DNA from 2 places in the Hoskinsella mucinilytica genome. Region 1 is predicted to be linked to the other one. Evidence: predicted binding sites of a transcription regulator. Region 1 holds the regulator's gene; the other holds the start of a gene.
The links. The regulator HrcA, encoded in region 1, represses chaperone genes, less so after heat shock. The targets are predictions, from matches to a motif close to TTTTAGCACTNNNNNNNNNNNAGTGCTAAAA.
Positions count from the first base shown of each region.

Region 2: a site for HrcA is predicted at 10,975-11,005, ahead of UGRO018_RS02355 (glutamine synthetase family protein). Genes of this name have one in related genera too.

Region 1 is NZ_JBEQZJ010000041.1:7,187-23,161, reverse strand. Features, by position in the region: gene UGRO018_RS14095 (class II D-tagatose-bisphosphate aldolase, non-catalytic subunit) at 1-1,272, opposite strand, end outside; gene UGRO018_RS14090 (diguanylate cyclase) at 1,523-2,863, shown strand; gene UGRO018_RS14085 (RluA family pseudouridine synthase) at 2,871-3,746, opposite strand; gene UGRO018_RS14080 (desulfoferrodoxin family protein) at 3,888-4,268, shown strand; gene UGRO018_RS14075 (DUF6323 family protein) at 4,463-4,858, shown strand; gene UGRO018_RS14070 (DUF6179 domain-containing protein) at 4,855-6,099, shown strand; gene UGRO018_RS14065 (AraC family transcriptional regulator) at 6,078-6,974, opposite strand; gene UGRO018_RS14060 (hypothetical protein) at 7,090-7,443, shown strand; gene UGRO018_RS14055 (NAD(P)-dependent oxidoreductase) at 7,497-8,345, opposite strand; gene UGRO018_RS14050 (hypothetical protein) at 8,393-9,289, opposite strand; gene UGRO018_RS14045 (cation diffusion facilitator family transporter) at 9,399-10,571, shown strand; gene UGRO018_RS14040 (M81 family metallopeptidase) at 10,629-12,083, opposite strand; gene pgeF (peptidoglycan editing factor PgeF) at 12,179-12,946, opposite strand; gene hrcA (heat-inducible transcriptional repressor HrcA) at 13,220-14,233, shown strand; gene grpE (nucleotide exchange factor GrpE) at 14,243-14,863, shown strand; gene dnaK (molecular chaperone DnaK) at 14,878-15,975, shown strand, end outside.
Region 2 is NZ_JBEQZJ010000004.1:84,155-100,129, reverse strand. Features, by position in the region: gene UGRO018_RS02410 (TlyA family RNA methyltransferase) at 1-134, shown strand, start outside; gene recN (DNA repair protein RecN) at 153-1,796, shown strand; gene UGRO018_RS02400 (SpoIVB peptidase S55 domain-containing protein) at 1,861-2,841, shown strand; gene spo0A (sporulation transcription factor Spo0A) at 3,021-3,854, shown strand; gene dinB (DNA polymerase IV) at 3,908-5,074, shown strand; gene UGRO018_RS02385 (stage II sporulation protein M) at 5,143-5,742, shown strand; gene UGRO018_RS02380 (tRNA1(Val) (adenine(37)-N6)-methyltransferase) at 5,774-6,433, shown strand; gene UGRO018_RS02375 (tyrosine recombinase) at 6,523-7,425, shown strand; gene UGRO018_RS02370 (phosphopentomutase) at 7,422-8,612, shown strand; gene UGRO018_RS02365 (Mrp/NBP35 family ATP-binding protein) at 8,642-9,475, shown strand; gene UGRO018_RS02360 (adenylosuccinate synthase) at 9,605-10,888, shown strand; gene UGRO018_RS02355 (glutamine synthetase family protein) at 11,020-12,252, shown strand; gene UGRO018_RS02350 (ANTAR domain-containing response regulator) at 12,276-12,857, shown strand; gene UGRO018_RS02345 (CTP synthase) at 12,863-14,461, shown strand; gene purB (adenylosuccinate lyase) at 14,495-15,925, opposite strand; gene purC (phosphoribosylaminoimidazolesuccinocarboxamide synthase) at 15,948-15,975, opposite strand, start outside.

The DNA.
Region 1 (15,975 bases):
TGTAATGCGATCACGAATCAATGCTTCCGGATCATTTTCCAATTCGCCTTCACGGACCTTTGTATACTGAATAGGCATGAATTGAGATAGTACTGCTAGGGAGATACCGACTTCACGTAAATTCGCAATCAGTTTGTTTTTCGCATCGGCAACAGTTGCCTGTGGCATATAATAACGGCTTCGATCAGAGAAACTGAATTTGCGCTTGAACCATAGTGCGTTATCATCCCCATGATAGTGCTTGTTCCAATTTTTTGGCTGTTCAAGCATTGCAGCCTCTAAAACATCGATAAAATGAGAAGGTTCCTTATCTGTACCGTGTAGCATCATTTCTTCTATATAAGAAAGTGCAAACAATGCTTCTCGCATCGCATAGGTCATAGCAGGACCAACCTTTAGAATTCCAACACCATCTTCAACAAGCTCTCTTAATTTGAACTTTGTCTGATAATCGGTAGAATGTCCTTCAAAGACAAGATTTGGATATTCTTTGATGCTTGCCATAAGATCTTTTGCTTTTTCACGATCATATTCTGTACAACCAGCATCTTTTTCTTCAACACCAGGTTGCACAACAACACCTATCACATCTTTCCAAGTTTCGTTTAATCCTTCTTTTGCGAATGCTGATTCAAACGTTTTTACTGTTGCTTTGAAATCTTCCACACGAGTTACTTGCATTCCGGCATTTTCTTCTTGTGCTCCACCTGGAATAGGAACTTCACTTCCTACAATGTAAACCGGACGTACAGCATCTGGATTTGTATTTAATAATTCTTGATAAGTATCTTCACATACTCGAGCAAGTCTTGCACCTCTTGAAGCGATGACTTCATCACTTAAACGAACGTTTGGAACATCATCAGCTACTTTCATGCTAGTATCAATGTGAATCTTTGTGAATCCGGCTGCTACATAGCAACGTACCAGCTCTTCAGCATCTTTCATTGCTTCTGCTTCGGGTTTACTTGCAAAAGTCAAAGGACCTAAATGATCTCCTCCTAAGAATACACGACTACGGTCGAATCCGATTTCGTCTGCTTTCTTCATAACGAATGCATGGAAATCTACAGGCTTCATCCCTGTATAACCACCATTTTGATCAACTTGATTTGCAGTGGCTTCGATCAATACGCATGAATTTTCTTTTTTTGCACGCATCAAGGCAGCCTCAATGACATAATCATTGGCACTACAACAGGAATAGATTCCTACTGGTTCTCCGTTTTTCTGTTTTGTAACGATTTGTTTTAATGGATTTGTTTGTGGCATTTCATAACCCTCCTTATGTATAAACAAATTATAACACGATTTCATTGATTGTAAATGAGTTGAAATCAGCTTGTTAGTTTGTATAAAACATTTGTACAAAAATACAAAAAACAAAAAAATGGAAGAATATGGAAAATATTGTCAGCTTATGTTAAAATAAGACAGACGTAAATGAAAGCGATTTAATTTACGCTATTGTGTAATCGTAAGAACATGATATACTTATAATGAAAAGAAAGAGGGAAGCGGAATGATTGATACAAGAGAGAAACTCCTTATTAATAAGATCCGTTCAATATGTTCCCAATTAGAAGAAGAAGCAGATCAAAGAGATAAGGTTACCGGTATGGTGGAGGGGACCGGTGAAGTTAGTAAACTGAAGGCACTTGTGGAAATGAGCTGTGATTTTTATTGGGTATTTGATTCCAATACGAGTATGGTGACATTCTTCTATATAAGGGGAAAAACACAAGAAGAAATGCCAATTCGTAGGTCATATACTTCCTTGTTGAAGAGTGTTCCTGCGGAACAACAGAAGTTGATTTCTGAAGCGTTTTTACGACTATTTCAAGGGAATAGTAAAGAAGAAGTAGTTCATTTTGAAAGTATGAGCAAGGAAAACACTTATCAGATGGAAATCATATGCCGCCCTTTTGTGGATGCTACCATTACAAAAATTCTAGGGGTTACCAGAGTTTGTCATCGAGCTTCACAAAAGGAATTGCAAACAGTTGCCGAAGAAGAAAAATTCAATGTTTTGATGAGTCTGTCAAATATGTTTATTTGGGAATATGATGTAAAAGAAGATACTTTTTTAGCAAACGCTTCATTACTACATAAGTTGAAGCTAGAGGAAAGAAAATACAGTTTGAACGAAGCTATTGAAATTTTGGGAATGCCGATGTTGGAAACCTTTAAGGAACGCATTGATGCTGATGAATTAAAAGGACATGCTATCGTGCATGTGAAATGTAAAAATAGTCCTATGGATTATATCTTTGATACCAATTATAAACCAATCAAAGATAAATATGGGAAATGTCAAATGTTGATCGGTACGATGATGGATATCACAGAAAAAGAAATTCTGAAAACCAATGCCAGCAGAGATCCATTAACCAACAGCTACAACCGTCGTACTGCAGATATGACATTGCATAGCTCTTTTGAAAAGTTTAAAAACGGAGAAGAGTTTTATACGTTGATTTTCTTTGACATAGATAACTTCAAACGTATCAACGATTCTTATGGTCATGATATGGGAGATTATGTACTTCGCCATGTATGTGAGGTTATTTCAAAAGAGATCCGTAGTAGTGATATGTTATGTCGATGGGGTGGAGATGAGTTCTTGTTGATTTGTACAGGGATTTCCAAAGAAAATATCTATGCATATATTGATCGTTTGAGAAAAGTGATTGAATATACGGACTTCTCTTTTAATAAGGAAAAGGTAGAAGTAACGGTATCCATGGGCGCAGCTTATTATTACCATAGTGATGTTACTCATGATCAAGCAATGAAAAGAGCGGATCGTAGTGTTTATAAATCTAAGTTGGCCGGACGTAATAAAGTATGTATATTAAAATAACCTTCTGTTAGCGCAGAAGGTTTTTCATATCTTTAGGTAAGTCACATTGACAAACGATGGTTTTTTCTGTAATCGGATGAACAAAGCTAAGTTGATAAGCATGTAAAGCACAGCGTTTGATTCTTTGATCCTTGCTACCATAAAGGAAATCCGATAAGATAGGGTGATGGATACTAGCCAGATGTACTCTGATTTGATGAGTGCGACCGGTGAATAAGGTACATTTGACTAAGGCGTAATCGCTATATTGTTGAAGTACTTGAACTTTTGTTCTGGCATCTGTTTTTTTCGGATCGATACGCATTCGCTTTGCGTGATGACGATCTCTTGCGATTCCTTTTTGAATGTCCCAATATGTTTGTTCCATTCGACCTTTGGTAATTGCGTAATACTCACGGTGAATTTCTTTTTTTGCTAATTGAACATCTAGCATCGGCTGAAGAAGCGGTTCTTTACAGAATAGGATGAGCCCACTTGTTTCTACATCCAATCGATGCAAGGGGCGAACAAGGATGTTTTGATTCGTTTCATCATAATATGCTTTTACAGCATTGCATAAGGTTTGCTTTGTATTGACTCCATCACTATGTACCAACAAGCCACTAGGCTTATCTACCACAAGAAAAATGTCATCTTCATAGATAATGGAAATCGGAAGTCGCCATGCAGGAATCGTATCAGCCTCCTGTATGCGTTGTATACTGAAACAGTCACCTTTTTGAAGTGGTATGGATTGTGAAATTGCTTGATGATTAACTTTGACCCTTTTTTCCTGCATGAATAAATAGCGTTGTTTTTTGGATAAGTGTAATGACATAAGCATAGTTTCTACACTTGTGGGCTCTTTGATCGTTATTGTGATTTCATTTTTCTGAAGTTGCATAAAAACCTTCCTTTTTGTTGGGCAAATGAATATACGTCATTCATAAGGGTATGCTATACTAGTATCGTATCAAGGGATACACAAGGATAGTCAATCCCTTCCCGTATGGAAAGGATAACATAAAATAAGGAGGAAATAAATATGAAATTATTAAAATGTGCTGTATGCGGTAATATCGTAGAGATGGTTGAGGACAAAGGCGTACCAGTTATGTGCTGTGGGAAACCAATGGCTGAATTAACAGCGAATACAAGTGATGGAGCATTAGAAAAGCATGTACCGGTCGCTGAAATCGTAGATGGTAATTTGCATGTTAAGGTAGGAAGTATGGAACACCCTATGTTACCTGAGCATTTCATTACTATGATCATTGCAGAGTTTAATGATCGTGTGGTACGTGTCAATTTAGAACCTGGAAACAAACCGGAAGCAATCATCGCTTTAGGTGATTACAAGGGTAAAATTCACGTTTATGAATACTGTAATCTACATGGATTATGGAAAACAGATATTGAAGCATAAGGAATGCAAAAGGCAACTTCGGTTGTCTTTTTATTCGCCTTCTTTACGAAAAATATAAAAAAAGTGAACAACAACTTCACTTTTTCTTTTTCTATCTGTGGATATCATACCATAAAAAGTTGTTTTTTTCAAGGCTGTAAAAGTGATACAACCTATGATATAACTATGCTCCATGATGAGGATGGTGTGTAAATATGAATCAGATAGAACAAAAAAGAACTATGATCACATTGTTGAAACAAGTCAATGATGATCTATGTACATATGGCTATTGGTTAAGTGAACAGGATATACAACAGCTACGAAAAACTCAAAAAGAGGCATATCAGGCAAATGGGATGATTGATTTCGATGTGCACATCATATTTGATCTTGCGAGGTGTTTTGCAACCTCGCCGTATTTGAAAATAGATACCTTTCTTTTCTGTATCAAACAAGTTTTATATTTGTATTATGCACTCAGAAAAATACTGCGCAATCTTTATGATGATGAGCTTGTTGAATTGATCTATCATTGTTATCTTGAACAACATGGTGTCATTGATAGCACACTTTATCAATACTGTGTTCAGAAAGGACGTGCGATATGATAAACCATTTATTGGCATATCCTGAACAAAAAAGTGACTATCTTTCTTTATCGATTACACTTGTTTATCAGAAAAATAAGTATCGTTTTACCTCTATAACGATCAAAGAATATCAACAAATACTAAAAAGCATAGACTTTATGCTTCAACATGCGATCAAAGAAGGTACCTTGAAAGAACGCTATGATGATGGATATCAACAAGTACAAAAGTTGATTCAATCTACCCGGTTACAAATGATACAATTACAAAAACAACAAAGAGCATTACCCAATGAGCGCTATCGAAGTATTCTAACACAACAGCTTCCTGACTTTTTTACACATTATGATCCTGATTACCATGCAGTATATTGTAAAGAAGATTTGGATTATCCTTTATTGTATGGTCTTTTTCTGGAACATGATATGTATGGAAAACAGGGGATTGATCTAGTAGCATATTATTTGGAATGTTTTCAAATAGAAGAAAGCTTTCTTTTATTATTTCAAAAGGATTTAGAGCTTTTCTTGCATGATTATGAAATTCATGTAGGAGTAGAGCTTGAAATGTTAGGGATCAACTTTACCGAAATTGTGTTAACACAAGCTTTATTCGCCTTTTATTTGAAGAAAAAGCATGGACTTTTTCTCAATGAAGAACAAAGGAAAGAGCTTATCCGACAATTAAAACAAGACGATCTAGATACTTGCTTACCTATCTGTTTTTCCTGTTTTCTATCAAAACTGCCTCAATCAATGGTATCTTATCTTGAGCCATATGAAAAGCAGTGGATAGAAAAACTGAATCTTGCATGTTTACATGGTACATTTGAATCTCTCATTGTGATACACAAATATTCTACAGATAGAAAGCCACAGATTCTCACAACCTGCGATGGTACTTTATTTACACAGATGTTAAGAAGTTTAGAGGAATGTGAAGGTATAAAACGTATACAAAAAATCATGGAAACCAAGCTTGGATACTATGATTTTATCGACTTGTTTGAGATGGATATTTTGTCGAAAAAAGAGTATTTTCTGTTGTACGATGCTTTAGATCCTATGTCTTTGGCGTATTTATTTTATGAACACTTTAAAGAAGCTCATGTTTTTCATCAGAAACTACAATTAGATGAAAGCCTACTTTCTAACATAGATTGTTCCTATGCATGGGAGTGTTACTTCATAACATATCTCATGCAATGTCCACTTGGTAAAAAACAAAAACTTTCTTCCTATTTCATGTCTTTACTATGACATGCTGTATGATAGGCCCGAGGGGTCATACCAATGATTTTATGGAAGGTTTCCGTATAATAGCTACTGCTCATAAAGCCAAAACGCTGTGCGATCTCGGTCAAAGAATGATCGCCTTGAGCGACATAGGAAAGACTTTGGTGGATACGACAGGTATTGATATATTGAATAGGAGTCTGATGAACGTATTCTTTAAAAAGCCTACAACATTCACTTTTACAGATGGAAGCTTGCTTTGCTAAATCATCTAACGTGATTTTCTGATAAAGATTTGATTGAATATAACTACACATCAACTGAACTCGCTCTACCTCGTGATTCGTACCGATCATTGGCGTTAATTCATCTACAACATGATCGTATAAAATCTCCCAAAAGCTACTAAGCAAAGATAACAATGTAAGCCAAGAGGTGGTATTTGGAAAATGAGTGGATATCAACTGTATGATCTGAATCAATTCTTTTTGCCAAATGCTATCTTGGCTCAACTTTACATAAGGTAACGTATTACATAAAATCAAAGGAGCTACATATTTTTGATAAATCTTGCCTTCTCGATGTCCTAAAATGGTAGGTTCCATTCTTAACACAAATAGCTCACAATTTCCCTTGATCTTACTTCCGCCATGAAGTGTATTGCTGTTGATGAAAAGGGCATCTCCTTGTTTTAAGAGAATGCTTTGATCTTGAAGGGTGTATTGTATTTCTCCTTTTTTGATCAAAGATACTTCGATTTCCGGATGCCAATGCGTTAGAAAATGTTGATGAACATAATTGTTTAAATCATCATGAAGTCCCCAAACCGGAAAGCTTTCATCTAAGGGCATGTTCATTTCCTTTCCGTTTTTATCTGTGATGATCTGATGATATCCCATAGTTGATACCTCCTTCATTATAAGATTGTTATAAAAATGAATGTTTTTGTGATATTTTTTTATCTATATTTCAATTATAGTTATGTTAGATAGAAAAGTAAAGGAGGAAAAGAATATGCAAGGTATCTTATTTTCCTATGAAAGCATTGCGACACAACAACATATAAAGGAAGGAATACGATTTTTGTTTCACATCTTAAAACATCGTAACATTCCATTTTTGGTAATGACAAGGGTACAAGAAGCCGCCATCTTGGCAGAAGAACTAGAAGGTCATCAGGATATCTGTTATCCTGTCTATGTAAAGGATGATGGAATCTATGAACGTGCAGCTGAGGCATTACATTTAGAATTAAAGGATTGTATCTTAGTGGAAGAGGATCCTAATGAAGAACTGGATGTTTTGAGTGCCAATCAAAAAAATGGATATGATCTAATGTTTGATTTAATGATGGAATTGATGTCATAGGGGAGCTGTTGACTCCCTTTTTCCATATAAAAAAAAGCCATCCTCTCGATGGCTTAAGAATAATAATGAATCAATGCTTGCGTACCTTTGTTTTCTTCTCCCTCTTTTGCCAAAGTTTCATACATCTGACATACAGAATCTAACATAGTTAAATGTTGTGAACCCATTTCATCTTGAATGATATGCATATCTTTAATGAAATGCTTGATGTAAAAACCTGGTTCAAAGTCTTCGCTTAATACTCTTTTCGCTGTATGTTGAATTTGCCAGCTACCTCCAGCCCCTGTCCCTATGGCATCTAGCATCAGGCTTTCATCTAAACCATGTTCTCTTGCGTAGACAAGTGCTTCACTCATTGCAGCTACAGCACCGGCTACCGCTATTTGATTGCATGCTTTGGTATGTTGACCACAACCTGCTTCCCCCATATAAGTCGTAGTACCCATACAAGATAGAAGCGGAAGACATTGTTCGTAAATTTCACGGTCTCCTCCTACCATAATAGATAATGTTGCTTGTTTTGCGCCACTATCACCACCGGAAACAGGAGCATCTAATAAAGGAACGCCCCTCTCTTTTGCCTTTTGATAAAGCTGTTTGGCTAGCTTTGGTGAAGATGTGGTCATATCGATACAGATACAACCATGTGGAACATGTTCTAAAATGCCTTGCGTTGAGGTATAAATTTCCTCTACATCCTTAGGATAACCGACCATGGTAAAAACCATATCGCTATCTTGAACACAAGTTTTGATCGTATCACATACTTGTATGCCTTCCATCAAAAGATTCATTGCCTTTTCTTTACTACGATTATATACGCTGATTTCATGTCCTGCTTGATGTAAATGCATCAACATGGCACTACCCATTACACCTGTTCCTATCCAACCGATTTTCATAATAACCAACCTCCATTTTGCCTATGCTTGTGGCAAGTTCTTCCTTATTATACTAAAAGCTGTAACAAAATACAAAAAATAGAGGTAGATAACAAACTTTGAAAGATTCGATAGAGAAAAAAGTGACGATAATTGACTTTGCTATGTTCACACATAGAATAGATTTGCATATGCACACAAAAGCCTCCAAAGCCTAATAAAGCGCAACTGGCCATGAAAGATAGAAGCTTTGGTAAAGCGGCTTGTTGGATCAAAAAGATACCATTAGAAAACTCTGAACATATGGAAAGGGGATAACGTAAGACTTCAGGTAGAAAGGAAAACAAGATACCAGTCACACTCATAAACAGCATCAAATATCCACCGATCATAAACAAAGAAGTACCACTTTCCAACATGGAAGAACTAAGGTCCTTCATGATAGGTTGCTTATGAAGTTGTGAATCATGATAACAATGAATGAAAGAAGAACGTGTCATCCAAAGTGCAATCAAGCCATATGCTAATTGAGAGAAATATAAAAGAAAGCCAATATGAATAGAATGATATAATTTCACTCCACAACTTAAAATTACGAATCCAGGTGTAGGGAAACAACAAATGTTAAAAAGACGCTTTGCGCCATCTTGATCAATTTGACCTTTGTTTAATGCTTCTTCAATAAATAAAGAACCATTGGGAAAGCCTAACAACATGGTACTGATGATCAAAGCCATAGCTGTTTGATCTACACCAAAGGGTTTACATAGAAAAGAAGGAACCAAATGATCTAGCATATGTTGCTTATATAAAACACGAATCAACACCATGGTCACAAACATGCTTGGTACTAAATTTTCAAACCATAAAGTCAATGCTTGTTTACTTAATTGTACAGTGTTCATGCCAAAAAAAAGACAGAGGGCTAAAATAGCCAAAAGAAGAAAGGAAAGTAGTTTTTTCATGTTATCACCACTTCTACCATATGAGAAAAAAGAAACAAACATGAGGGTCTTTTCTAAATTTGTAAAATGTGTTAAACTAAGTACTCAAGAATAAAAGAGGGTGAAGTTCATGATTTCATTTTTAGCAAAAAAATTAATTAAGAATTATAAAGAAACCAATCGTGAGGAAGTGCGTCATGCTTATGGTAATTTAACCAGTACGGTAGGTGTCATAAATAATATCGTATTGTTTGCGTTTAAATTTATCGCTGGGACCTTGGCACGTAGTGTTTCTATTACTGCAGATGCAGTAAACAACCTTTCTGATGCCGGTAGTTCCATCATATCTTTGGTAAGCTTTAAGATTTCCAGTAAGCCAGCCGATGAAAAACATCCTTTTGGTCATGCTCGTTATGAGTGTATTGCCTCTATGGTGGTTGCGACCTTGATATTGATCCTTGGTATGGAATTGATCAAAACCAGTGTGGATAAGATCCTTCATCCGGAAATGATCGAATTCAGTTGGCTTTCCGTAGTGGTTCTAGTATTTTCTATTAGTGTGAAGCTATGGATGTATACCTATAATAAACATTATGGTAAATTATTGAAATCCAGTATCATGGAAGCAACGGCTGCGGATAGTATTTCCGATGTCATGGCTACAGGGGCAGTATTGTTATCTACGATAATATCACCATTGATCCATTTTAATCTAGATGGTTATATGGGCGTTATCGTCGCATGTTTCATCATCTTTGCAGGTTTAGGTATCATCAAATCAGCTTTAGATGAATTGCTTGGAAAGGCTCCTGATGAAGAGCTTGTCAAAATGATTCAAAAAAAGGTAGAAGAATACCCGGGAGCATTGGGAATGCATGATTTGGTTATTCATGATTATGGAAGTCATCGTACCTTTGCCAGTCTTCATGTAGAGGTAGATCATCGTGTAGATGTGTTAAAGAGTCATGATATGATTGATAATATGGAAAAGGATTTTAAAGATCAATTAGGTATCGAAACCGTCATTCATATGGATCCTATTGTGATTGACGATCCTTTGACCAATGAATTAAGAGAGTATATGAAAGATCTTGTAAAGAATATTGATGAACATCTATCCATGCATGACTTTAGGATGGTACAAGGAACCACGCATAGCAATCTGATCTTTGATGTGGTCGTACCATTTCAAGTAAAGCTTAGCAATACCCAGATATTAGAGGAAATCAAACAGAGAGTGACAGCAACTTATCCGAATTATTTTGTTGTTGTGACCTTTGATCGAGCATATACGACCCAATAACCAATAGAAAAGATGATGAAACCTGCTTCATAGCTTGTATTCATCATCTTTTTCATGTTATTCTAATTCAAAATCGTCATAAGGAAACATTGGTCGCATGATCCTCTTAAATACCAGATTTTCACTTCTTTGATAGGTTGGACCTTGGGTCAAGGACATGATACATAATTTACCATACTTTTTAAAATCATCAGAAACATAGCCTTGCTTGGCAATGATCACATCATAATCTTCGAAGGATAGACCACTATAGGCATATTGCTCGATATCCAAATACTGAATGGCATCATATTCCACAATGACACTGATCGGTGCATGATCAAATTTTACCGTGATTGCAGTACCGATATCCTTATGATCTTCATACAACTTATCGGCAATTCCTTTTCCTGTAATCGTACCTTCTACCTGTACGCTTTTACAAAATTCATCCAGATTTGCGCCTAGTGTAAAGCTGACATGATCTCCGATGTTTTTATGATATAAGTACTGATATGCTTGCTTATCTACGATACCACTGAATAAGAATTGTTTCCCATTGGTATCTTTTAAATTCAACACTTGATGAAGAATAAACGTATTAAATCCATCTGCACCAGAGCCTACATTATCGCCTGAATCGGTAATAAATACCGGAGATCCCTTAAATGCAACTGCTTGTTCAATGGCATCATCAGGTTCTGCGACGTTCCCATGGAATTGAAATTCATGACGTTTAGAAAATGCGAATTTACATAATTTATCAGCCATCTCTTGTGCATAGGCTTGATCTGCTTCACTGTTTGGTACAACAACTGCACTACAACCAAGCTTATCACCATCATGACGAAGATAACCGATATGGAAAGATGCACTCATGATGCGATCACTTTCTTCTATTTCATCACATAAGCGATTGATGGAACGTATTGGTTCTTCATGCGATTCGCTTTTTTCACCACCGACAATGATAGGAACTTTCACATAAGCAGGCTTGATGTTTCTACGATGATATAAAAGATCCACAAATTTTTCCGCTACAAAGCGATATGTTTCTTTGACATCTGTATGTGGAGATTCTCGATAACAACGAAGAATATTAACATTGTTGACCAATTCGCTAGAAAGATTTCCATGAGGATCCATGACCAACGCAATCGGTAAATATGGACCGGTAAGCTTACGAATTTCACGTAAGAATGCATGTTCTGCAGAGCCCCCCTCTAAGCCGATGACCTTGCTAGCACCATGTAGAAATAAGAAAATACCATCGATTTCATGTAGATGTTCTTCTACATCATGTAATAATCTTGCCAAGATGAAATCATAGGCATCCTTGGTGACCGGGCCATGTGGATGACCGATTGCGGCAATACTTGGAATCAATTCGATACCGGCGTTTTCAAAGATATCTCTTGTATACATGGAATTGATACAATCTTCTCCAAAACCAAATATAAACTTGTCAAATGTCATCAAAGAACGGGAATGTTCATTTGATTCTGAACTAAATCGTGCTACTAATACTTTCATAGGTTACCTCCTGATATTTGTTATTTATATTATAGGGATAACAAGTGTCAAGATAGGGCAAATTGTTGTCCTAGGAATTAGGAAAAAGACGCACATTAGGCGTCTTTACGTAAAATATAACTTAAATGTCTACCACATGCATGATCTCTTCGATAACTAAATAATGCTTCATTTGGGGTAAAGGTATCTGATTTGTTGATGGTAATACTACTCATTGGAACACCGAGATCTAATAGCATTTGTTTGTTTAATCCTCGATGATTCACCAAAGCTTTTTCATTGCCAAGATAAGTAAGATAGCTACTTGTATCAAAACTCATTTGTTCGATCTGTTGATAGACATCCTTACCTACTTCAAAGCTTCGATAACCGATGGCAGGTCCGATATAGGCCTTTACATTTGCTGGATCCACATGTTCTTTTTCGATGAGGTGCAATAATGTCTTACGGGTGATTTCCTTTACCGTACCTTGCCATCCGCTATGAATGGCCGCAATGATGTTTTCGATGGGGTCATATAACAAAACAGGTACACAATCCGCATGAAAGACTCCGATCAGTAGATTACTTTCTCTTGTATATAAGGCATCACAATCCGCAATGGCAGAAGCTTGTGTCATTGCGCCTTTTCCAATGTCTTCTTTGGTAACACAATGAATGTGATCGCTATGGGTTTGTTGTGCAAAGACACACTGATCTAATGCTATGCCAAGACTTGCACATAATTGTTTTCGATTGCCGATGATGGCATTGACATCACCGCCTGTATGAAGTGCCATATTGTTGTCTTCCTTTTGTGTTTGATCTTTCAGGGTCGTTCCTGCAAGAATATGGATATCTGTTTTCCATTCTATCGTATTCATATAAAAACCTTCTTTCTTCTATCTATTAGTATATGTATTTTTTTATCTCATGGATAACCATAGTATATAAAATATAGAAGCATTCTGCAATGATAAAGCCTTTCCTTTTATATAAGAAGATTTTTATTAGATTTTTTTTGGGATAAGAGCCTATGATAAGCACTTTTTCATTATTTTTCAGTATTTTAGCACTAAAAGGTTGACAGTGCTAAAATATTGTCATATACTATTAGCAGACATAGAGATGGAGTGCTAGAAGGGAGTGAAACAGCGATGACGGAAAGACAAGTGGCGATTTTCAAAGCAATCGTAGATGAGTTCACCAAAACGGCGGAACCGGTTGGATCAAAACGTCTGATGGATTTGTTGGATTTCACTTGTTCCAGTGCCACCATTCGAAATGAAATGGCTGCTCTTGAAGAAATGGGACTTCTTGAAAAAACACATACTTCAAGTGGAAGGATCCCAAGTAGTAAAGGATATCGTTTCTATGTTGAACATCTAATGGAGAAACAACTGGATGAAGGAATCAAGCATTCCTTACAGGCAGTGTTTACACAACGTCATTATTCCCTTGAAGAGATCGTTAGGAAAAGCTGTGATATCTTATCACAAATGACATCCTTAACATCTGTCGTATTAGGTCCCGATAGTAAGTATCAGACATTACAACATATTCAATTGGTTCCCTTAAATGAAAGAAGCGCAGTTGCGATATTCATTACAGATCATGGACATACCGAGAATAAGACGTTCCATTTTGGGCAAGATGTGGGTGTCAATGATATCAAGACCTGTTGTGACTTGTTGAATGATAAGCTAAGCGGTACACCGATCGGTGAGGTCGTTGCAAAGATGAAAGAAATACAACCACTATTAGCAAGTCATGTCGCAAGGCATGAGGTATTGTTTGAAGCATTTGTCAATGCGTTCATGAAATTTGCAAGTGACAATGTTTATTGCAGTGGACAAAGTAATATGCTTTATCAGCCAGAATTCGCAGATATCGAAAAGCTGAAAGAATTGATGAAGATGCTAGAGGATAGCAGCTTATTTCGTCAAATTGCCAATCATGATGGCAATGTCGCAATTCAAATCGGTGGAGATAATGACTTGATTCAGATTGATGATGTTGCTGTTGTCAGCAGTAAATTCAAGTTGAATGAGGAAGAACAGGGTGAGCTGATGATCGTCGGCCCGACCAGGATGCAATACAATCGTGTGGTCGCCTTGATGGAATATATGAGTAAAGTAATTGAAGACTTATACAAAGAAGAAAATCAATAGGAGGTCAACATGCAGGAAGAAAACGTAAACGAAAAAGATGTAGTCAATGAAGAAACCCAGCAAGAAACAGAAACAAATGAAGCGATGGAAGAAGAAGTAACACAGGAACAAACTGCTGAGGACAAAAAAGAAGAAAAGAAAAGTGCAAAGTTCGGAAAGAAAAAAAGAATCGAAGAGCTTGAAGAAGAAAATGCAAAGCTAAAAGAAGAGCTTGCAGCTAGTAAAAATGCTTTCTATAAGGCTTATGCGGATGCAGAAAACTTAAAGAAACGTCTACAAAGTGAAGCCGATAATGTAAGAAAATACCGTATTCAAGGTTTCGCCACAGAGGTGTTACCTGTCATCGATAATCTAGAACGTGCATTGGATGTGAAGGTAGATGATCCTAACATAAAGAACTATGCGAAAGGATTTGAAATGATCTACCAGCAGCTGGTGCATATTCTGGAAGTGGAAGGTGTCAAGGAAATCGAGGCAATGGATCAGCCATTTGATCCTAACTTCCATCAGGCTTTGATGCAGGAAAGCAAAGAAGGCGTAGAACCTGGTATGGTAATTGAAGTATTACAAAAAGGATATATGTTAAAAGATCGTGTATTACGTGCAACGCTTGTGAAAGTAAGCGAATAAAGGAGGAAACAATTATGAGTAAAATTATTGGTATCGACTTAGGAACAACAAACAGCTGTGTGTCTGTTATGGACGGTGGAGAATGTAAGGTTATTACAAATCCGGAAGGAAATCGTACAACACCATCAGTTGTAGCATACAAAAATGGAGAACGTATCGTTGGTGATGCAGCAAAACGTCAGGTAGTCACAAACAAAAATACAGTAAGCTCTATCAAACGTTTGATGGGTACAAATGAAAAAGTAGAATTAGAAGGAAAACAATATACACCTCAGGAAATCAGTGCCATGATCCTTCAGTATTTGAAAGGATATGCAGAAGATTACTTAGGTGAAAAAGTAGAAAAAGCAGTCATCACAGTACCTGCATACTTCAATGACTCTCAGCGTCAGGCAACAAAAGATGCTGGTAAGATCGCCGGCTTAGAAGTAGAACGTATCATCAATGAACCAACAGCTGCGGCTTTGGCTTATGGTATTGATAAAACAGAAAAAGAACAAAAGGTTCTTGTATATGACTTAGGTGGTGGAACATTCGACGTTTCTATCCTTGAGCTTGCAGATGGTACTTTTGAAGTATTGTCTACCAACGGAGATACAAAATTAGGTGGAGATGACTTCGATAACGTAGTTGTTGATTGGATGGTTGACACCTTTAAGAAAGAAAACGGTGTAGATTTAAGAAAAGATGCTATGGCAATGCAGCGTTTAAAAGAAGCAGGAGAAAAGGCAAAGAAAGATTTAAGTGGTATGGTACAAACACAGATTTCACTTCCTTTCATTTCTGCTGGTGCTGATGGGCCATTACACTTTGAAGCAACATTAACTCGTGCTAAATTCGATGAAATGACAAAACATTTGGTAGATCGTACGATGGAACCTGTTCGTAACGCACTTCGGGATGCTGGTCTAACAAAGAATGATATTCACCAAGTATTGTTGGTAGGTGGATCTACTCGTATCCCTGCCGTACAGGAAGCGGTAAAGAGCGTATTAGGTAAAGAACCAAACCGTTCTGTAAACCCTGATGAAGTTGTAGCTATGGGTGCTGCTATCCAGGGTGGTGTTATTCAAGGTGATGTCAAGGATGTATTATTGCTAGACGTTACACCA
Region 2 (15,975 bases), on a different contig from region 1:
ATCATCTACAAGGAAGCAGTATTTTGGGACGGGATGGAAATAAAGAGTTTGTCATGCATATCATGTCCAAGCCTTGTACGAAAACATTTGACTATAAAAAAATCGTAGAAGCGTATCATTGTAAACATACTTAACGAAAGGCGGGTGTCGTGATGTTAACCAGTATTTTTGTGAAGAATTTTATTTTGATTGATCAAGTATCTCTTGATTTTCAACCGGGGCTTTCTGCTTTTACAGGAGAAACAGGTGCAGGAAAATCCCTTTTAATGGATGCCATTGGGGTATTAAAGGGAGAACGAGCAAATGCCGGTATGGTCAAAACAGGGTGTGATAAGGCGATGATCGAAGGTGTCTTTACCATTGAGCATCCATCTTTGATTCAAAAATTAACAGAGGATGGTTTTGATTTGGAAGAAGATGCTTTGATCATTACAAGAGAAATCACAAAGGAAGGCAAAAGTACAACAAGGATCAATCATCGTGTCGCAAGTGTTTCCTATGTAAGAGAAATCATATCCCAGATCGTGGATATCCATTCTCAGCATGATACCCAATACTTATTGAATGCACGTTATCATTTGGGATTATTAGATAATTTTGTCAATGAGTTGGATCTGAATGCACAGGTGGAAAAAGACTATCATGCTTATAAGAAGGTCAAGGATGAATTAGAAGCAGCATTGTCCAGTGATTACAATGAAGATGATCTTGAATATTTGACATTTCAGTTAAATGAAATTGATCAAGCAGCAATTCGTCAACAAGAACTAGAAGCGTTAGAGGACGAACAAAAGCGCATGCTTTCGTTTGAAAAAATCACATCTGCCGTTCAGCTTGCGATAACACAAATGGAACAGACAGGAAATCCTGCCGTTTATGAAACATTCAAAGCATTACAAGGATTACAAGACGAGGTACCATCTAGGATTGCTTCCACTTTGAGTGATTTTTATTATCAAATGGAAGATATGAATAGCGAATTGCATGACTATTTAGATCATTTAGAATATGATGAAGCTCGTTTTAATGAAGTTTCTGATCGTATTTTCCTTATTCATAAGATTTATCGAAAGTATGGTGGAGATTATGATGCAGTCATGGAAAAAAGAGCTGAATTAGAACGTAAAATAGATAGTATCTTACATCGCCAGGATTTCATTTTAAAACATGAGGCAATTGTAGAAACAGCACATAAGAAATTTTTAGCGTCAGCGGCTAAACTAAGCAAGCTTCGTCAAAAAAAGGCTATGGAGCTTAGCACTTTAGTGAAACAACAGCTTCATGACCTACAATTGGAGCATGCTCGTTTTGAAATCGCTTTTGAACCTACACAAGGGAATACGTCCGGTATCGATAAGGTTGAATTCATGGTTGCTATGAATGCCGGAGAAGGGCTTAAGCCATTGGCTCATAGTGCCTCCGGAGGAGAGCTGTCTAGATTGATGCTCGGATTAAAAACAGTGTTTACCTCTTTAATGGGAATCGAAACCGTGATTTTTGATGAAATAGATACTGGTGTCAGTGGAAAGGTCGCATTGGCCATCGGTAAGAAAATGAAAGAACTTGGAAAACAAACGCAAGTATTTTGCGTGACCCATCTTGCGCCGGTTGCAGCATGTGCATCCCAACATTACATTGTAGAAAAACATCAGGCAAACCAACAGACAAGAACAAGTATTGCATTGCTTGATCAAGAACAGCGAATCAAAGAATTGGCGAATATTGCCAGTGGTAGTGATTCAGATCATGCAATTCAATCTGCATTAGAGCTATATCAGCTTGCGAATGAAGAATAGGTAATAATTACTAGATTGCGCATCATCAAGTGAGAGTAAACTAACTTTCAGGAGGTGATGCGTTTTGTTTAGAAAACTTGTTTGTATATTGTTTAGTGCTACTCTTCTATTTGGTACTGTTTCTGCAAAGGAATTGATACCAGGAGGAGAAAGCATTGGTATTCAAGTAGCATATGATGGAGTGTTGATCAGTGGTACCTATACCTTTCAAGCAAATGGTAAAACCATTGATCCATCAAAAACCGTAAAGGTGAATGATTTGATTACAAAAGTTAATGGTGTAGAGATTACTTCACTAGAGGAATTCAGTCAAGAGCTGAATCAACATCATCAGCAAAGCAATCAAATAGAACTAACCATTTTGCGACAAGGAAAAGCGATGAATGTTACATTGGTGACAGCGTATGAGAATGGCAATATCAAAAGCGGATTATATGTAAAGGATAAAATTACCGGTGTCGGAACGATTTCTTATTATGATCCTGATACAGGAAGATATGGTGCATTGGGACATGAAATCATGGATAGTGATACTCATAGCATTGCCGATATCCATTCAGGAACGATCTATCCTGCAACTGTTGATGGTATCCAAAAAGCCAAAGCGAATGTACCCGGAGAAAAACAAGCTACCATTGATTTTAGCACTACCATCGGTCATGTAGATCGAAACAGTGTGTATGGTATCTATGGGGAATATTCCTTTTTACCACAAAAACAGGCAATGCAAGTCGGTGATCATACGCAAGTACATGTTGGAAAGGCTATGATCATGACGGTATTAGAAGGGAATGAAGTACAGCTGTATGAAATAGAAATTACAAAAGTGCATAAACAAAGTAGTAAGGATGTAAAAGGAATTGAATTAAAGATTACAGATGAAACCTTAAAACAAAAAACAAATGGTATCGTTCAAGGAATGAGCGGGTCTCCTATCATACAGGATGGTAAGATCATAGGTGCATTGACCCACGTGATAACCGGTGATCCGATTTACGGTTATGGTATTTTCGTTGATTGGATGTTAGATGAAAGTGCTTCCTAAATAGTAATCGACCTTTTTGCCCATCGTGTTTCCTCGTTTAGTAGAAACAATGGTAGAAAAGGTCGATTTTCTTTTATCTTTCACCAAACTTTGCTATTTTTTCTTTTGTAGGCGACAAACTTCGTGCTATTTAGCCTATTGTATCTATATAATAGTATAGGAAGGAGAGAGAGAAATATATGAACAACAAAATTCAGATTTATGTCGTAGATGACAGCTTAGAAATGATTCACTGTATGAAAGAGGCATTTGCAAAAAGTGATGCATATCAAATCATTGGTAGTGCAACCAACGGTGAACAATGCATTACGGAACTACATGGTAAGCACATTGATGTGCTGTTATTGGATTTGATCATGCCAAAGAAAGATGGCATAAGTGTATTGGCTGATTTAAAGAAGAATAAAATTGATGTAGACCACATTATATGTACCACACCATTTGTCAATGATTTGATCGTCACACAGGTTCAGAATTATAGAATTGATTACATATTAATGAAACCCTTCGAAATCGAGGAACTTGTGGACAAACTAAACTTTATCATTGGCTTCAGCAAGAAACCATCCATGGGTACAAATGTAGTTAAAGTAAATCTGGATGAGGATGAACGCAAGCGTATGGTCAAGCTAGAGTTAGAAGGGGAAATCACAGAGATTTTACATGAAATCGGGATACCGGCACATATCAAGGGTTATATGTATTTGCGTACTGCTATCTTAGAAACCTATCTAAATGTTGATTTTCTAGGACAGATCACAAAAGTGTTATATCCGGAGATAGCGAAAAAATATGCAACAACGGCTTCCAGAGTAGAACGTGCGATTCGCCACGCGATTGAGGTTGCATGGAATCGTGGGAATATTGATGCGATTGATGATATATTCGGATATACCATTTCAGCAAGTAAAGCAAAACCAACCAATTCTGAGTTTATCGCAATGATTTCCGATAAGCTAAGATTAGAACATCGTATGAAAAATAAAAATAGTGTCATTAAACAATATCGTTAAGGTAGATTTTTCTAGTTAAATCTATTATACTAATCCTTAAAGGATGTGTTAGTTTGAGTGGTCGAGTAATCTTTCATATTGATTTAAATTCATTTTTTGCAAGTGCGGAAATATTAAAAAATTCAGCCTTACAAGGACAGCCGGTGGTTGTGGCCGGATTAAACAGAAGAAGTGTAGTATCAACAGCAAGCTATGAAGCAAGAAGTTATGGTGTCCATAGTGCCATGCCCTTGCATATGGCATTGGAAAAATGTCCAGAGCTTGTTGTTGTACAGGGAGAGTATTCTTGGTATGAAGAATTAAGTGAACGTTTTTTCAAATATCTAAGAAAGTTTTCTCCTTATATCGAACCAGCCAGTATTGATGAATGTTATATGGATGTAACAGAAGCAATCAAGGCTTATAAGCGACCTTTGGATCTTGCTTGGATCATTCAAAAGGATGTTATGGAAGACTTGAGGCTACCTTGTAGTATTGGGGTTGCGCCCAATAAATTCTTGGCAAAAATGGCAAGTGATATGCGAAAGCCTATGGGGATCACGGTTTTAAGAAAACAAGAAATTGCGAAAAAACTTTGGCCGTTACCGATAAGTGAAATGTGGGGCATTGGTAAGAAAACCGTTCCGATGCTAGAAGAACAAGGCATTTTAACCATTGGGGATCTGGCAGATGAAAGAAACGAGAAAAAGGTAATGACGTTGCTTGGAAAACACGCTTATCAATTCATACAACATGCTCGTGGTAACAGTAGCAATCAATTAAATTTCAATCAAAGTCTGCAATCTATTTCTCAATCGACAACATTAGATCGAGATATTACAGAATATGATGAGGTAAAAACGGTGTTTCAAAGACTTGCACGTACATTAAGTCAACGAGCAAAAGATGAAAGACTGAGTGGAAGATTGATATCAGTATCTATTCGATATCATGATTTTTCCAATATGGTACGAAGTGTCAATATTCCTAACTATACCAATGACATCAATATCTTATTAGAGAATGCGCTTTATTTATTTGACCGTAATCATAATGGGAAACCGATTCGTCATCTTGGCATTGGTCTTGCTTCCTTTCAAACAGCAAAAAGTGTCGATCAAATCAACATGTTCCAAGAACCTATTGAGAATACAAATGAGGTGGAACAGGTCTTAAAGGAATTAAACAAACAATTGCCGGATGCACATTTGACAACCTTAGGAAAGGTGCTCGCAAAGTGAATATTATGTCGAACGAAAAGAAGCCTTGAAACTTCTTTTTTTTCATATGCTGTAGTAGAGGTGAGTTTATGAAACAACGAATCTACCATGGCTTTTTTCGTAAATATCGCAACGTCTATCTTTTTATCGCAATTCTATTGGTTGCGGGCTTTGCGGCAGGGTTGTATTTCAGTAAAACAATCGATATCAATGATATGAAAAACTTCACAAGCTATCTCAATTCAATGAGTGATAATGCAACCAGTTTTTCAGGACAATTCCTTTCAGGTATTCTTTTTATCTTATTTGTCTTTTTTTTAGGCACCAGTATCATCGGTATTCCTTTTATTAGCTTCATTGTATTTACCAAAGGCATGCAGATCGGATTCTCCTGTGCCTTATTTGTCTATACGTATCAATTAAAAGGAATCGCAGGTATCATCTTGACACTATTCCCTCAAGTACTAGTAGATTGCTTAGCGACCTTTTTGATTTCGGCCAGTGCCATACAGTTGAGCATGTATCTCATCATATCATGCAGCAATAAAGAACGCTTAGATTTTCGTAAGTTGGCAGACTCTATCCTTAATGATTTGATCATCTGCTTTTTGATTGTGATCGTAGAGGCGTATATTAAAGCGGATTTGATGATTCAATTGGTCAACCTATTCAATTTAATAGGGAAATAAGGTATAATAAACAAGATGATGAGGTGAAATAATGGCATATACGTATGATTATTTAAATGGTACAGATATTTATCTCTATCAAGATGATCAAATGTTTCGAATGAACAGCGATACAGCGAGGTTGGCGGCTTTTATGAAGATACATACATCTGATACTGTTTTAGATATTGGAACCAACAATGGAGCATTGCTTGCGGCAGCAGCAAGAAAAAACCCTTCCAAGTTGATTGGCATCGAGATACAGCATGATGCCGTTGTTTTGGCCAAACATAATATGGAACAACTTCACATTGATGCGGATATCATAGAAGGTGATGTTTCAAAGTTAGTGATGCCTAAGGTAACGGTTGTGGTATGTAATCCACCTTATTTCCAACATTATGAAGGAACGGCAAAGAATGAAAGTGAAGCAATGAGGATCGCACGACATGAAGTCCATTTGACCTTAGATACGCTTGCAAAGAAAGTATCGCAAGCACTTCAAGAGAAAGGGCGGTTTTATTTAGTGCATCGTAGTAATCGATTGATCGATATCGTTACGACATTAAGAGCCTGGCGTTTGGAAACAAGAACGATCCAATTTATTTATGATGAGAATAAGGAAGAAGCAATTGGGGTTTTGATAGAAGCGATTAAGGATGGTAAAGCCAATTGTCATATTCTTCCACCGATCACGCATACAAGAGGTTGATGTTTTGAAACATCAGCTTTTTTTCTTTTTCAAGTTCTTTTTAAGAGAAATGATGATGTTCCTGTGGTATAATATCTAATGGTGATAACGTGGATATTTTAGAAGCAATGGAGGATTATTTTCATTATATTAGTGTGGTCGATCAAAAGTCTTTGGCAACGATTGCATCTTATCGTCGTGATCTGACACAGTATCGTGAGTATTTGGCTTCTGTAGGGGTTTTACAGCTACAGGATATTACTTATCCGATCTTACAAGATTTTTTAGCTTTACAAGCAGATAAGAAAAAGGCAAGTAGTGTGAATCATATGATCACGGTCCTTCACATGTTTCATGGTTATATCAAAATGAATTATCCAAATATCGAAGATGTCAGTGTCCATCTTCATGGACGTAAAGTCGGTAGAAAATTACCAAAGTACTTCAACATAGCTGATATCACAACGCTGTTAAACAGTTTTGATGATAGTGATGAAGGTATATTTCATCAAGCATTGCTAGAGGTCTTATATGGGTGTGGTTTACGTGTGAGCGAATTGTGTTCCCTTACATTAAATCAGATTCATTTGGAACAAGGGTTTCTAAGGGTCATTGGAAAAGGTGATAAGGAACGTATGATTCCCATGCATGGGCGAAGCATTCAAGCTTTACAGAATTATCTGAAGCTAGTAAGGGTTCATTGGGTGAAAAAGCGAGAATCCTATGTGTTTATCAATCATCTTGGACATATCGTGACCAGACAATATGTACATCTTCTCATTAAGAATCAATTGAATCTTCTTGGTTTGGATGAACGTCTTAGTGCTCATAGCTTTCGTCATAGTTTTGCGACTCATTTACTTGACGGTGGCGCAGATCTTCGTGTGGTACAAGAGCTATTAGGACATAGTGATATATCCACAACACAAATTTACACGCATATCCAAAATAAAAAGTTAACAGATGCGTATGCATCCTTTCATCCTAAAGCAAAGGAGGTAAGCAAACGATGAAAAAATATAAACGTATTGTGACCATTGTCATAGATTCACTTGGTGTAGGAGCTATGCCGAATGCTATGGACTATGACGATATCGGAACGGATACTCTTGGGCATATTGATGAACATATGCCAACGTTTTCTATTGAACATTTGGCAGATTTAGGTTTGGCGAATCTACATCCCCTCACACATGTCGCACCACGCAAAGAGCCAAAGGGATATTATACCAAACTGAAAGAGGCAAGTGTAGGTAAGGATACGATGACGGGTCATTGGGAAATGATGGGTCTTCATATTACATCGCCATTTCAAACCTTTACAGAAACAGGATTTCCAAAAGAGCTGTTAAAGGAATTAAGTGAGCGTTGTGGTCATAAGATCGTCGGTAACAAAGCAGCAAGTGGAACGGAAATACTGGATGAATTAGGCGAACATGCTAATCAAAGTGGTGATATGATCGTCTATACAAGTGCAGATAGTGTATTACAGATATGCGGAAATGAAGAAACTTTTGGTTTAGAAGAGCTGTATCGTTGTTGTGAGATTGCAAGAGAATTGACGATGAAGCCGGAATGGAAGGTTGGGCGTGTCATTGCCAGACCATATCTTGGAAATAAAAAAGGCGAATTCAAAAGAACGAGCAATCGACATGATTATGCATTGAAGCCATATGGAAAAACAGCATTAAATGCTTTAAAGGATGCGGGATATGATGTAATCAGCATCGGTAAGATCAATGATATCTTCGTAGGAGAAGGTATTACGAAAGCCTTAAAGTCAAAAAGCAGTGTTCATGGTATGGAACAAACCATAGAGGTCATGAAAGAAGATTTCACAGGATTATGTTATGTGAATCTAGTTGATTTTGATGCCTTATGGGGACATCGAAGAGATCCTATCGGATATGGGAAAGAATTGGAACGCTTTGATGAATTATTAGGAATGGTGTTAAAAGAATTAAATGATGATGATCTATTGATCATAACTGCAGATCATGGTAATGATCCTACGTATAAAGGTAGTGACCATACGAAGGAAATGGTGCCTTTCCTTGCATATTCCCCTTCTATGAAAGGGCATGGATTATTACCGGTGTCCGATACATTTGCGATGATAGGTGCAACGATTGCGGATAACTTTGAGGTAGCAATGCCAGAGGGTACGATCGGTTGTAGCGTGCTTTCTGAATTAAAATAAAACAATTAGGATAAAGGAGCGAGATACAAATGAGTAATTGTAATAACTGTCCAAGCAAAGGGACTTGTGGTAAGAGTGAGGATTCTTGTGGAATTCAAAATAATGCCAACAACAAAATCAAGCATGTGATTGGCGTGATGAGTGGAAAAGGTGGCGTTGGAAAAAGCAGTATGAGCGTACTGCTTGCGAAAGTTCTTGCGGATAAAGGAATGAAAGTAGGCATTATGGATGCCGATATAACAGGGCCAAGTATTCCACGTTTGATGGGATTAGAACATGAAAAAGCATATGGAACGAATGATGCCATTCAACCGGTCGTTGATAAAGATGGCATTAAGGTGATGTCATTAAACTTCTTGATGGATGACGAAAATCAACCGGTTGTTTGGCGTGGCCCTATCGTAGGGAATGCAGTACGTCAATTTTGGACAGATGTTATTTGGGGAGAATTAGACTATTTATTGATCGATATGCCTCCTGGAACAGGTGATGTAGCCTTAACTGTGTTACAAAGTTTACCCGTGAATGGCGTCGTGATGGTATCTACACCACAACCAATGGTTTCCATGATCGTATCAAAAGCCATCAATATGTGCCATCAGGTCAATGTTCCGGTATTGGGCGTTATTGAAAATATGAGTTATGTAGAATGTCCGGATTGTGGAAAGCGTATTGAAATTTTCCAACATAAGGATACGGAAGCATTTTTGGAAAAGAATGGATTAAGTTTATGGGCAGAACTTCCGATGACACCAAGTATCAACATGATTTATCAAGATGATAATTTTGATGTAGAAACAGCCAAAGCGATGAAGGCATGGATCACACCAGCTGTAGATAAGTTGATTGACGCAACCAAATAATGCATTGAAAAAATATGAAAAAATAGATGAAAAATGATTTCCTTTTTTCATGATTTGTGCTATATTATTAAAGGATTTTTTGCTGGACATATAAAACATGCATCACAATCCCTAAGGAGGAATCATCTTATGCCAGGTTATGTAGTAGTAGGTACCCAATGGGGCGATGAAGGAAAAGGGAAGGTTGTAGACTATTTAGGTTCTAAAATGGACTATGTCGTTCGCTTTCAAGGAGGAAACAACGCAGGACATACCGTTGTAGTAGGAGAGGACAAGGTCGTATTGCATCTACTTCCAAGCGGTGTGTTACAAAATGCAACCTGTGTGATTGGACCGGGGGTTGTAGTGGATCCCTTTGTATTCCTTGAAGAAATCAAATCATTAGAAGAAAAAGGAATGAATACAGATCATGTAAAAATTTCTGATTGTTCTCATATCATCATGCCATATCATGTGTTATTAGATGAATTGATCGAGGAATCTTTAAAAGATAACAAAATCGGTACGACAAAACGTGGTATTGGACCTTGTTATGCAGATAAATATTCTCGTACAGGACTTCGTATGGGTGATTTATTAGATTTTGAAAGTTTTCAAAAGAAACTAAAGACAGCCGTTGAGATGAAGAATATCACCTTTCAAAAAGTATATGACCATCCAGGCTTTGTATATGAAGAGCTATTAGAGAAATTCAAAGCAATCAAGGATTTATTGTTACCAAGAATTATCAATGCTCAAATTGATGTCAATAAAGCATTAGATGAACATAAACAAGTATTATTTGAAGGTGCTCAAGCTGCGATGTTGGATATCAATTATGGGAATTATCCTTATGTTACATCTTCATCTCCTACCAGTGCAGGAGTATGTACCGGAGCAGGAGTTTCACCAAAAAAATTGGATGTTATCATTGGAATTGCGAAAGCCTATTCTACAAGAGTAGGAGAAGGCCCCTTTGTTTGCGAACTGTTTGATGACATGGGAGATGAATTAAGAAATAAGGGATTTGAGTTTGGTGCAACAACAGGCAGACCAAGACGTTGTGGATGGTTGGATGTGAATGTTGTAAGACATGCCGCTATGATCAATGGATTGACAGATCTTGTAATTACCAAATTGGATATTTTATCCGGAATCAAAACCATCAAGATGTGTGTTGCTTATGATATTGATGGAAAACGTTATGACTATATACCAAGCAATGTAGAAGATCTTGCGAAAGCAAAACCAATTTATGAAGAATTTGATGGTTGGAGTGAAGATATCTCAACGATGAAATCTTATGAGGAATTGCCTGAGAATGCGAAACGATATTTGGCTAGAATTGAAGAACTAACCAAAACCAGAATTTCTATGATTTCAGTGGGACCAGAAAGAAATTGCAATATCATACTACATGAATTTGTAAAATAGGATTGACAATAAAACATCGATTTTGTTAATATATATCATATTAAAAGAACAATGGCGTTCATAGAACAGAAAAACTCATCGTTTTTCTGTTCCACTGACGCCTTTTTTGTTTTGAAAAGAGAGGTGCTCTTATGATTACAACCGAAAAAGAAATTGTATCTTTTCTAGAAGAATACGATGTAAAATTTATTCGCTTGGCTTTTTTTGATATATATGGAAATCAAAAGAATATATCAATCATGCCAAGTGAATTAAGCAGTGTTTTTGAGTATGGATATAGCTTTGATGCAAGTGCTATCAATGGTTTCACAGATATAACTGTATCAGATTTATTTCTGTTTCCAGATATATCTACTTTAACGATTCTTCCTTGGCGTCCACAGACAGGGCGTGTAGTACGTATGTATTGTGAGATACGTTATCCAAACGGTACTATTTTTCCTTATGATACTAGAAGCTTGCTAAAAAAAAGTATGGATACCTTACATCAAAAAGGATATCAGGTTATGCTTGGAAGTGAATGTGAGTTTTATTTGTTTCAAAGAGATGAAGAGGGCAATCCAACAAGCATTCCTTATGATCAAGCAGGGTATTGTGATATTGCTCCTTTAGATAAGGGAGAAAATGTAAGAAGAGAAATTTGTTTAGATTTAGAGGAAATGGGAATCCTTCCAGAGAGCAGTCATCATGAACAAGGACCTGGCCAAAATGAAATTGATTTTCATTTTGAGGAAATGTTAAACAGTTGTGATAACTTAATGACATTTCGCAATGTAGTGGATATGGTAGCACTGATGAATGGACTTTATGCATCCTTTGAGCCAAAACCAATTTTAAATCAACCAGGGAATGGATTACATATCAATTTATCCATATTCAAGGATGGAATGAATCTATTTGCGCAAAATCCTCAATTAATGAATGCATTCATTGCAGGTATCATGTATCGCATGAAAGAAATCACATTATTTCTAAATCCTACAAAGCAATCTTATTTACGATTAGGTGAAGATAAAGCCCCTTGTTATATCAGTTTCTCCCATAACAATCGCTCTTCTTTGATTCGGATACCGGCCGCTGATCCTATTCATACACGAATGGAATTAAGAAGTGCTGATCCATCATGTAATCCTTATATTGCCTTTCTTTTGGTTGTTTCTGCAGGAATAGAAGGCATGGAACAAAATATGCATATGGAAGAAAATAAACAAAATGTTTATGAAGATCATGAAGGTTTGGAGAAACTTTGTGGTAGTTTAGAAGAGGCCATTGAGATAGCAAGAAACAGTAAGTTTGTCAAACGTATCCTTCCTGAAGGGTTACTAGAGCGTTATATCGAAGGTATCAAAACAGCATCAAAATAACGCAAGATAAGAGGTGAGCTAAGATGCAGCATGTTCTAATCATTTCAACAAATGAGAAAATTAACGTATATGTTAAAGATTTCTTGCATAGCGAGGATCATGTCCATATCACCGCTTGTAAAGAAAGCAATAAAGCAAGAAGACTTGTATTAGAACATGCATTTGATATTATTCTCATGAATTATCCGCTTATGGATGATACAAGTTATGATTTACCCTTAGATTTAGCAAAAGGATGTGATGCCACGATCTTTTTGCTAGTCAATCAGAAAAGGTATGATGGCATTGTTGATAAAATGGAACAGGCTGGCATTTATGTTATAGGAAAGCCTATCAATAAGCAAGTGCTGTCGCTAGTGCTAAGATTTGCATTTGTTACACAAAAAAGGATTGCTATCATGCAACATAAAACGAAGAATCTCAGTAGTAAATTACAAGAAATTAAGCTCATAGATCGAGCAAAGTGTCTTTTGATGGAAAAGGAACATTTAAGTGAACAACAAGCCCACCGTTATCTTGAAAAGAAAGCAATGGATCAGCAATGCACCAGATTTGAGATAGCAAAGCGTTTGATTGAAAAATATCAACATAAAAAAGGAGTGTAATTCGTATGTGTAAGTTTATATTTGTAACAGGTGGAGTTGTCAGTGGATTAGGAAAGGGAATTAGTGCTGCATCACTTGGAAGGCTATTAAAAGCTCGAGGTTTAAAGGTTGCGGCAATGAAATTAGATCCTTATATCAATGTAGATCCTGGTACCATGAGTCCTTACCAACATGGAGAGGTATATGTTACTGAGGATGGAAGTGAAACAGATCTTGATTTAGGACATTATGAGCGATTCATGGATGAAGATTTGAATCAATATTCTAATGTCACAACCGGAAAAGTATATTGGAATGTATTGACCAAAGAGCGTGCCGGAGCTTATCTTGGTCAAACAGTACAAGTTATTCCTCATATCACCAATGAAATCAAACACCATATTTATAAAGCCCAGGAAGAAAGTCAAGCAGATATCATGATTTGTGAAATTGGTGGAACAACAGGGGATATTGAGAGTCAACCATTTCTTGAAGCAATACGTCAGGTTGCTTTGGATAAGGGAAGGGAACAATGTTTGTATCTTCATGTTACTTTAGTACCCTATATTGAAGGCAGCAATGAACCTAAATCAAAACCGACGCAACATTCTGTAAAGGAGTTACATTCCTATGGAATCTTTCCTGATATCATCATTGCCAGATGTAATCGTCCTTTAGATCAGGATGTCAAAGATAAGATTTCCTTATTTTGTAATATTCCCAAAGAATGTGTAATCGAAAATAGGACAATGCCATCATTATATCAAGTACCTTTCATGTTACAACAACATGGATTAGACGATATTGTATGTAAAAAATTTCATTTGAATTTGCCTAAGGCAGATCTAACGGCATGGGCAATCCATATTCAACATGCGGATGAAATAAAGGATCATGTTACGATTGCTTTGATTGGTAAATATGTGAAGTTACACGATGCCTATTTATCTGTTGTGGAATCTTTATATCATAGTGGACTTCAAAATCAGGTGAACGTGCATATCAAATGGATAGATAGTGAAGAAATCACTAAGGATAATGTTCATGAAAAGTTGTCAGATGTACAAGGTGTGTTGATTCCCGGTGGATTCGGAAATAGGGGAATTGAAGGCAAGATACAAGCAGCTACCTATGCACGGATCCATCATATTCCATACCTTGGAATATGCCTTGGTATGCAGATTGCTGCCATTGCATTTGCTCGTAGTGTCTTAGGTTATACAGATGCCAATTCTTATGAATTCGATCCCTTAAGTCAACATTTGATCATTCACTTTATGAGCGATCAACATGATGCTATCAGCAAAGGTGGTACTATGCGTTTAGGAGGATATCCTAGTTTGATCAAAGCAAATACGCAACTTTATCGTGCATATGGATGTGAACAGATCAGTGAACGACATCGTCATCGATATGAATTTAATAATGCGTATCGTCAAATGTTCCAACAACATGGAATGCAGATCAGCGCAACATCGCTTAATAAAGAATTGGTAGAGGCGATTGAATATAGTGAAAATGAATTTTATATTGGTGTTCAGTATCATCCTGAATTTAAAAGTAGACCCAATCGACCTCATCCGTTATTTGTGGATTTTATCCATTATGCAAAATCTTATAAATAAAGAAAAAAGACGATACTTCGTCTTTTTCTTTATTTATACGTTAATGTCAGCATGCATACCTAATGCATCTTTTTCTTGTTCCAAAATAGGATCAATAAAGTCATGGAAAAATTCTTCCGTTTGATGTGGTGCACGACCAACAAAATTTTCAGGAGACATGATTGCTTTTAATTGTTCCATATCTTGAGGGAAAGCATCATCAGCTGCAATACGTTCTAATAGATCATTCTCTTTTCCTTCTACCTTAACCATCTTACCAGCTTCCATAGAATGTACACGAATATGTTCATGCAGTTCCTGGCGATCACCACCGGCTTTCACAGCATCCATTAAAATCATTTCTGTAGCCATGAAAGGCAATTCTTTCATCAAATGAGATTCAATGACTTTAGGATAAACCACCAATCCATCGGTGATATTCAAATAAAGATCAAGGATGCCATCAATGGCAAGAAATGCTTCTGGAATACTGATTCGCTTATTGGCAGAATCGTCTAATGTTCTTTCAAACCATTGAGTTGCCGCAACAATGGCAGGATTCAACGTATCCACAATAACATAATTGGCTAGGGAAGCCATACGTTCACTTCGCATAGGATTACGTTTATATGCCATTGCGCTAGATCCGATCTGCCCCTTTTCAAATGGTTCTTCCACTTCTTTTAAATTCTGAAGCAAACGAATATCATTAGAGAATTTATGTGCACTTTGAGCAATGGAACCTAGTACATTTAAGATTCGAGAATCCACTTTACGAGAATAAGTCTGTGTAGATACTGGATAGCTACTATCATATCCCATTTTTTCTGCGACAAGTTGATCCAGTTGTTTTACTTTTTCTTCATCATTATCAAACAATTCCATAAAGCTTGCCTGTGTACCGGTTGTACCTTTACATCCACGAAGCTTTTTATGTTCTAAAAGATAACATAGATCTTCATAATCCATCAAAAGATCATGTGCCCATATAGCAGCACGTTTTCCTAATGTTGTTGGCTGTGCTGGTTGGAAATGAGTAAATGCCAGAACGGGAAGGTCCTTGTATTGTAAAGCAAACTTTTTCATTTCTGCCAATACATTGACTAGTTTTTTCTTTATTAACTCTAATCCTTCATTCATGATGATCAGATCCGTGTTATCACCAACAAAGCAAGAAGTTGCACCTAAATGGATGATACCTTTGGCATTGGGACATTGCTCACCATATGCATAAACATGGCTCATGACATCATGACGAACAACTTTTTCACGTTGCTTTGCGACATCATAATTGATATCTTCAGCATGCGCTTTTAATTCATCGATTTGTTCTTGTGTGATTGCTAAACCTAACTCTTTTTCACTTTCCGCAAGTGCAATCCATAATTTTCTCCATGTTTTAAATTTTTTATCATTAGAAAATAATGCTTGCATCTCTTCACTGGCATAACGTTGTCCTAACGGACTTTCATACTTATCATACATGCTTTATAAATTCCTTTCTATTTTATATTCCAAGACGTTGATAGACTTCC